Regions from separate parts of the Pantoea brenneri genome, predicted to be linked through region 1. Evidence: predicted binding sites of a transcription regulator. Region 1 holds the regulator's gene; the other holds the start of a gene.

Region 1 (4,214 bases):
GCGCGCGCCGCCGGATAACGATCTACAACCAGCGCCTGCCAGCTAACGGCTGCGGCACAGACGCCGATCGCCTGAATAAAGCGCAGCGCCAGCATCAGATAGATATTATTGACCCACAGCATACCGGCGCAGCCGACGGCAAACAGCGCCAGACCGGCCAGCAATACCGGCTTGCGGCCGATGCGATCTGACAGCGGTCCCCAGAACAGCTGACCGCAGGCAAAGCCCGCCAGGAACAGGCTCATACTGGCGCTGATCAGGCCGGGTGAGGTGTTAAAAGTTTGCTGCATCGCGCCGAAGGCGGGCAGGTACATATCGGTGGCTAAAAAGCCCAGCATGCTCAGCAGAGCGAGATAAGGCATAAATCCTTTTGACGGTGACATCTGATTCTCATTTTGCAGGTTGAACGCGGCAGAGTGTAAAAGGTGCGTTTGCCGCTGTGAAACGCTAATATTTGCCGGTTGCTGTTAAAAAATTTGAAGGCAGATTATGTGGTCAGAATATGCATTAGAGGTGGTGGATGCGGTGGCGCGCGGTGGCAGCTTCAGCGCCGCGGCGCAGGAGCTGCATCGGGTGCCGTCTGCTATCAGCTATACCGTGCGTCAGCTGGAAACGTGGCTGGCGGTACCGCTGTTTGAGCGCCAGCATCGCGAGGTGGTATTAACCCCCGCTGGCGAGCATTTTGTCCGTGAAGGGCGCAGCGTTATCAAAAAAATGCTCGCCACCCGCCGCCAGTGTCAGCAGCTGGCTAACGGCTGGCGTGGACAGCTGAGTATTGCGGTCGACTGCATCGTCAAGCCGCAGCGCACCCGGCAGTTAGTCAAAGATTTTTACCGCCATTTCCCCGACATGGAGTTGCACATCAGTTATGAAGTGTTTAACGGCGTCTGGGATGCGCTGGCGGATGATCGGGTTGAAGTGGCCATCGGCGCCACTCAGGCGATACCGGTCGGCGGACGCTTTGCCTTTCGCGACATGGGGACGCTCAACTGGCGCTGCGTGGTGGCGAACCACCATCCGCTGACTGGCGTGAGTCAGATTGATGACGACACCCTGCGCAGCTGGCCGTCGCTGGTGCTGGAAGATACCTCACGCGCGCTGCCACGCCGGATGACGTGGACGCTCGACAATCAGCGTCGTCTGGTGGTGCCGGAATGGCAGACCGGCCTGGATTGCGTGCTGGCGGGATTGTGTGTGGCGATGGTGCCGGGGCATCTGGCGCGGCCATTACTGGACAGCGGAGCGCTGGTGGAGCTGACGTTGCCGGTTGCATTTCCGGACAGCCCCTGTTGCGTAAGCTGGGCGGAAGATCGCGCATCACCGGCGACGGGCTGGTTACTCAGCTATCTGGGTGATGCGCAAACGCTTAATCAGGAGTGGTTAAGCGAAGATTAACGGCGATAGTCGCGGAACGGACCGTCAGCCACGGAACGACGTTCAATCAGCGTCGGATGCACTTCGATGGTCTGAGAAACCTCTCGTTTACTGGTGATGCGGTCAAGCAGCATCTCCAGCGCTTTCTCACCCAGTTGTGCTTTTGGCTGATGCACGGTAGTCAGCGCAGGCGCGAAGTAGCGCGCGTTGCGCACATTGTCATATCCGATCACCGAAATGTCCTGCGGCACCCGCAAACCCATCTCATCGGCGGCGCAAATCGCGCCCATCGCCATGATATCACCACCACAGAACACCGCGGTCGGGCGCTGTTTCTGCGACAGGATCTGCTGCATCGCCTGATAGCCTGATTCCGGTTCGAAGTCGCCCTGCACGATCCATTCGGCACGCGGCTGAATGCCGGCTTCTTCCAGCGCCTTGAGGAAACCAGCATGACGTCCACCGCCGGTGTTGCGCTCCATCTGACCGGGAATCGCGCCAATCTCACGGTGACCGCGCTCAATCAGATAACGTCCGGCCAGATAGCCGCCCTGAAACGCATTATCCAGCACCGTGTCGGTGAAGTCGGCGCGTGACTCGCCCCAGTCCATCACCACCATCGGGATATTACGATTTTCTTCCAGCATCTTCAGCAGATCGTCCGGATACTCAGAGCACATCACCAGCAAACCATCGACGCGCTTCTGCGCCATCATGCTGAGATAGGCACGCTGCTTTTGCAGGTCGTTATGCGCATTGCCCAGAATCAGGGTGTAACCTTTGTCGAAGCAGTGATTCTCCACCGCCTCAATAATTTCAGCAAAGTAGGGCGCTTCGCTCGAGGTTGCCAGCAGGCCCAGCGTTTTGGTGTGATTCACTTTCAGGCTGCGCGCTACGGCGCTCGGCGAATAGTGCAGTTCCTGAATCGCCTGCCAGACGGCGTTGCGCGTCTCTTCAGCGACAAAACGCGTTTTGTTGATGACGTGCGAAACGGTGGTCGTTGAGACGCCGGCGCGTTTTGCCACATCTTTAATTGTTGCCATTAAAATCGGACTCCAGGGCTTATCTAACGCAATGATAAGCATAATGTTAAACGTTTGCGTCTGCTCAGGGTTTTCTCCGCAATTATGCAGCTTTTCTGGCCGGTAAACAGGCGTCTGGCGGGTAATGAGCGCCTGAAAAGGAGAGCAAACGGAACCGGGGCTGCGCGCGTTGCGCAACAAAGGCAGGATTCTAACAAGGCTGGACGGATAAAACGAGATTTTTACCGGCCCGTATGGGAAAATGGCTTATCCCTACAAAATGTGTGACTAAGGAGCGGTAAATGAGTACAGATTTGAAACTGGCCCTGATGACTACCGTCGGCTGTCTGCTGATGATTGTCGCCTTTAGCTTTACAGCTGTGCTGCACTAATGAAAAAGCCGGGCATCGCCCGGCTTTTCTCTGTCTGGTTATTCGCGTAGCGAATCCGCTTAACGAATGGTTTTCGGCGTCATCACCCGACGCGCGCCGATGTAGTGGCGCTGCCAGTAATCTTCACCCAGCGCACTGATCTGAATATCTTTGCCGGTGCGTGGCGACTGAATAAATTTGCCGTTGCCGAGATAAACCCCAACGTGATCGGCGGTGCCGCGACCATTAATCCGGAAGAAGACTAAATCGCCTTTCTCCAGCGACTCACGTTTTACCGGCGCGGCGTCGCGCAGGTGGTACATCTCATTGGCGGTACGCGGGATCTTAAATTTAACCAGATCTTTATAGGCGTACCACACCAGACCGCTGCAGTCGAAACCGGTGTGCGGTGAGGTGCCGCCCCACTGATAGGGTTTACCCAGCTGGCCCATCAACTTGGTCATCGCCGTCTCGCGCGCCTTCTGGTAGCGCTGGCGATGTGACTTGCTCATTTTAATGGTGCCGGTGTCACCGCTGTCATTGCTGCTGGCGTCAGCCGTTTTAAGCAGACGCTGATGGCCGTAGCGTTTCTTACTGGCGGTTTTGAGCAGGGTTTTGCTTTTCTTTGCGGGAAGATGACTGGCGGTGAGTTCGCTTTTTTTCTGTTTTTTGAGTTTGAGCTTCTGGACCGGGCTGACGCGTGTTTTCTTCGCCGACGTTTTCAACGGGCGACGCTTGCGGCGCTCATCTTCGCGCGCACTCTTTTTCTCTGCTTTATGCGAACTGACATTCACCGGCGCCTGCGGGGAAGCAGAAGCGATGTTGAAGAACAGTTGCGCAAAGGCAAGGATGAAAAGCGTAATGATTAAACGCATAGTCCGGTTTTAGTTAAGTTGTCAGGGCCACTACGCACCGCGACAAAGTTGGGAAAAATCTGATCCAGGATCAGCGCCGAAGCCATTCTAGTCCAGTTCACCTGAAAACCGTAACGCCTTTTTTTATTAATCTTTCGGCCTCGCCCGTTTGCGCTGAAAATGAGCATTTTCAGCGTCTTATATCTACAAAACTATTGCAAATTATTAATATGTTACTTGTAGTTAATAATCGGGAGTTAACAGGGCCGAAAAGAGGACTTAACAAACATGGCGATTTAATCGGGCAACCCCCAAAATCTCATTTTCAGTCCTGGTGCGAAGTCGCTACAATAAACAAACACGAAGTGACGAATTAAGGAAGGCAATTATGAGTACTGTAGAAAAAATTCAGCGCCAGATCGCAGAAAACCCGATCCTGCTGTACATGAAAGGTTCCCCGAAACTGCCAAGCTGCGGTTTCTCTGCGCAGGCGGTACAGGCGCTGTCAGCCTGCGGTGAGCGTTTTGCTTACGTGGATATTCTGCAGAACCCAGACATTCGTGCAGAGCTGCCGAAATATGCCAACTGGCCAA
Region 2 (4,214 bases), on a different contig from region 1:
CGACAGTCTCAGCGTATCACTCGATCAGGGCATCGGCCATTCAGCAGGCGCCTGACTCATCACGTCGATAAAGGCGTGCTTAGAGATTTCCATGAAGTTGTGCACGTTTTCCATGCTCAGGGTAATTCCCATCAGACCGGTAACGAACCAGCAGGTCATGCCTAAACCAATCCCGCCACACATGAATGCCATCACATGATGACTATCCTGACGCAATTTGGTTTTCAGGGTGCTGGCGAAAAACATCATTACTGCGCTCAACAATTCCCAACGCATAACAAGCAGACTGGTGGTTAACGTAGCCATCGGCCGGACCTCAATATCAGTAAGTATTCCTGACAATTTGCGGACATCACCGGCGGCGGAAAAGCGTGTCAGGAAGTGCTTTAGCGCCGTCAACCCAGGTTCATAGTGTGACTTGGGTCACATTATATCACCCGATTTGAAATTTTGAACAAAATTTGACACTGGTATGGCAGGAAATTGTTGCAGATATGAACAGCGGGAAGGGCAAATCAGAGAGGCGATCAGGCACGCCCGAAGACGGGCGTCCTGACAGTTAACGGACCGGGCAGCACTCGCCGGTGGTGCGCTGGGTAAAGCTGGCCATGCTGTCATTGCAGCCGAAGCTCAGCAGGCGAGGGCGCTGAATCGCCTGACGGCGCATGGTGTGACGGTAGGCGGTAGGGGTTTGCGAGAACTGGCGGCGAAACACCCGCGAGAAGGTCTGCTGCGAGTCATAGCCGTACTGCATCGCGATATCAAACACCGGGCGCTGGGTCTGAGACAGCGCTTCGGCTGCCAGCGTCAGGCGGCGTTCACGGATATAGCCGCCAAGCGTCTGTTTGGTGACGGTACGGAACATCCGCTGCAGGTGCCATTTCGAATAACCCGATTTTGCTGCCACTTCATCAATGGACAAACTTTTGTCCAGATTCTGGTCAATCCAGTGCGTCAGGGAATGAATGATCTCTTCTTGCATCATGGCCTCATCCTTCTGGTGCTTAATAAGCGGTAATGGGAGTTTAGTCGTTTTGATGGGAAGCGAGTATAATTCCTCAAGTTAACTTGAGGTAAAGAGCCAGATGAAAAAAGATCGCAACTACCCCAAACCGGTATTAACGCCGGGCGAAGTGGCGCGCCGCAGCGGCGTCGCGGTGTCAGCGCTGCACTTCTATGAAACCAAAGGGCTGATATTCAGTACCCGTAACGGCGGTAATCAGCGGCGTTACAGCCGTGATGTGCTGCGACGCGTGGCTATCATCAAAATTGCGCAACGCATCGGTATTCCGCTGGCGACCGTCAGCGACAGCCTTGAGCATATTCCGGCCAATAAGCGGATGTCGGCCCCGGAGTGGGACGCCCTGACTCAGCACTGGCGCGAAGAGCTGGATAAGCGCATCGAAACCCTGACCCGGCTGCGCAACGACCTTGATGGCTGTATCGGCTGCGGCTGTCTGTCGATGCGCGATTGTCCGCTGCGCAATCCGGGCGATCGGCTGGGTCAGCAAGGGTCAGGAGCGGTGCTGCTCGACCCGGAACAGGACGGTAACCATCCGGACGCGGAGTGACGTCTATACTGGTGGGAGGTCAACACACAGGGAATCATGATGATCACCGTTCACCATCTCGAGCAATCACGTTCACATCGGGTGCTATGGCTGCTGGAAGAGCTGGAAGTGCCGTATCAGATCAAACGTTATCAACGCGAGCCAACCATGCTGGCGCCCGAGGCGCTGAAAAAAGTGCATCCGCTGGGAAAATCACCGGTGATTACCGATGAAAACCGGGTGGTGGCGGAATCCGGGGCGATTCTCGAGTATCTGGAACAGAAATATGATCACGAATTCCGGCTGAAGCTGAGTGATGAAGAGTCGCTGTTGCAGTCGCGCTACTGGCTGCACTACGCCGAGGGTTCGCTGATGCCGCTGCTGGTGATGAAGCTGATCTTCGGACAGATGGGGAAAGCGCCGGTGCCCTGGCTGCTGCGCCCGGTTGGCGCGGCGTTTGGCAAAGGGGTGCAGAAGGCCTGGCTCGATAAACAGCTGCAACCGCATATGAAAATGATTGAGCAGCATCTGGCGGCTAATCCGTGGTTCGCGGGTCAGCGCTTCAGTATCGCCGACATTCAGATGAGCTTTCCGCTGCTGGCCCTGGCGCAACGTGTCGGGATGGAGCAGATGCCGGCCAGTCAGAAATGGCTGCAAACCGTTCAGCAGCGTGCTGCCTGGCAGCGGGCTATCGATCAGGGCGGCGAACTCTCTCTGCCAGGTTAATCCTCTCTCTGCTGGCGCACCGTTTTTTTTCGTGCGGCGCTGCCAGTTGTTCAGCGTTTAAAAATGTCTGTAACTTCAACGCCTCAGCCGATGCGGCCAGCCGCTGCCTGGCCGAAAACGGCGCTCACCACCTGATCTTTATGCTGATTAATGTCCTTCCGCCAGTTGAAAATGTGCCGGTAAACGCCGGATAATCGTTTGCCTTTTTATCTGGCGGTCCTTTGACTGCCAACTATCTGCGGCAAGGTAAACGTTTGCCTGGTGGAATTACTCCATCAATGCAGCCGGATTACCCGCTTATTTCAGGGACAGCGACGGTCGCAGAGCGATCCACACTACAAAAAATCTTTGAGGCTCAACTATGTCAATTGAATCACGCCCGGCCAGTGGAAAACTGGACGCCTGGTTCGCGATCTCGGCGCGCGGCAGCTGCGTGCGTCAGGAAATTCTGGCCGGACTGACTACCTTTCTGGCGATGGTCTATTCGGTCATTGTGGTACCGGGCATGCTCGGTAAAGCCGGTTTCCCGCCAACCGCGGTATTTGTCGCCACCTGCCTGGTAGCCAGTTTCGGCTCCATCCTGATGGGGCTGTGGGCCAATCTGCCGATGGCGATTGGCTGCGCCATTTCGCTGACCGCCTTTACCGCCTTTAGCCTGGTGCTGGGCCAGCACATCAGCGTACCGGTCGCGCTCGGTGCGGTATTCCTGATGGGGTTGCTGTTTACCCTGATCTCGGTGACCGGCATTCGGGCGTGGATCCTGCGCAACCTGCCAATGGGCGTGGCGCATGGCACCGGCGTCGGAATTGGATTGTTCCTGCTGCTGATCGCGGCGGATGGCGTCGGTCTGGTGGTAAAAAACCCGGCACCGGGTTTGCCGGTTGCGCTGGGTCAGTTTGCTACTTTCCCGGTGATCATGACGCTGCTGGGACTGGCGGCGATTTTTGGCCTGGAAAAACGGCGGGTACCGGGCGGCATTCTGATGACGATTATCGCCATTTCGCTGCTCGGGCTGATCTTCGATCCGGCGGTGAGCTACAAAGGATTGTTTGCTCTGCCGAGCCTGCGTGACGCCAGCGGTCAGTCGCTGGTGTTCAGCCTCGACATCATGGGCGCGTTGCAGCCGGTGGTGCTGCCGAGCGTGCTGGCACTGGTAATGACCGCAGTATTTGACGCCACCGGCACCATTCGCGCGGTGGCGGGGCAGGCCAATCTGCTGGATAAGCAGGGCCAGATTATCAATGGCGGTCGCGCCCTGACGACCGATTCGGTCAGCAGCCTGTTTGCGGGCCTGGTCGGCGCGTCACCTGCGGCGGTGTATATCGAGTCAGCGGCCGGTACTGCGGCGGGCGGAAAAACCGGCCTGACCGCCATCGTGGTCGGCCTGCTGTTTATGGTGATCCTGTTTATGTCACCGCTGGCCTGGCTGGTACCGGCTTACGCTACCGCACCCGCGCTGATGTATGTCGGTCTGCTGATGCTGAGTAACGTGGCGAAAATCGACTTTAATGACTTCGTCGATGCGATGTCCGGCCTGTTGACCGCGGTGATTATCGTGCTGACCTGCAACATCGTCACCGGCATCATGATCGGCTTTGCCTCGCTGGTGGTCGGCCGCGTTTTTGCGGGTGAATGGCGCAGGCTGAACCTCGGGACGGTGCTGATCGCCGTAGCGCTGGTGGCGTTTTACGCCGGCGGCTGGGCGATCTGACTGATCAACCGGGCGCGCAGCGGTGCGTCCGGAATTTTTCACTTTTTTCCCGCCAGCCGCACGCGTAGCTGACCCTTCAGGCTTCGGTTTGTTTTACACTTTAGCGCTCAACAATGATTGAAAGATAACGACGCGCCTAAGGAAAGCATGGAAATCTTTTTTACTATTCTCATCATGACGCTGGTGGTGTCGCTCTCTGGCGTCGCTGCCCGTATTTTGCCCTTTCA

The links. The regulator PurR, encoded in region 1, represses purine synthesis genes. The targets are predictions, from matches to a motif close to CANGCAAACGTTTGCNTG.
Region 2: the regulator PurR is predicted to act here: its motif matches at 2,520-2,537, upstream of AABB92_RS13905 (NCS2 family permease).

What each region holds. Positions count from the first base shown of each region.
Region 1 is NZ_JBCGBG010000001.1:1,347,864-1,352,077, reverse strand. It holds gene punC (purine nucleoside transporter PunC) at 1-383, opposite strand, end outside; gene punR (DNA-binding transcriptional activator PunR) at 490-1,395, shown strand; gene purR (HTH-type transcriptional repressor PurR) at 1,392-2,417, opposite strand; gene cydH (cytochrome bd-I oxidase subunit CydH) at 2,699-2,788, shown strand; gene AABB92_RS06285 (C40 family peptidase) at 2,848-3,642, opposite strand; gene AABB92_RS06280 (Grx4 family monothiol glutaredoxin) at 4,007-4,214, shown strand, end outside.
Region 2 is NZ_JBCGBG010000003.1:58,353-62,566, forward strand. It holds gene AABB92_RS13885 (YjcB family protein) at 25-306, opposite strand; gene soxS (superoxide response transcriptional regulator SoxS) at 560-985, opposite strand; gene soxR (redox-sensitive transcriptional activator SoxR) at 1,086-1,571, shown strand; gene AABB92_RS13900 (glutathione S-transferase family protein) at 1,611-2,276, shown strand; gene AABB92_RS13905 (NCS2 family permease) at 2,638-3,987, shown strand; gene AABB92_RS13910 (Na+/H+ antiporter) at 4,135-4,214, shown strand, end outside.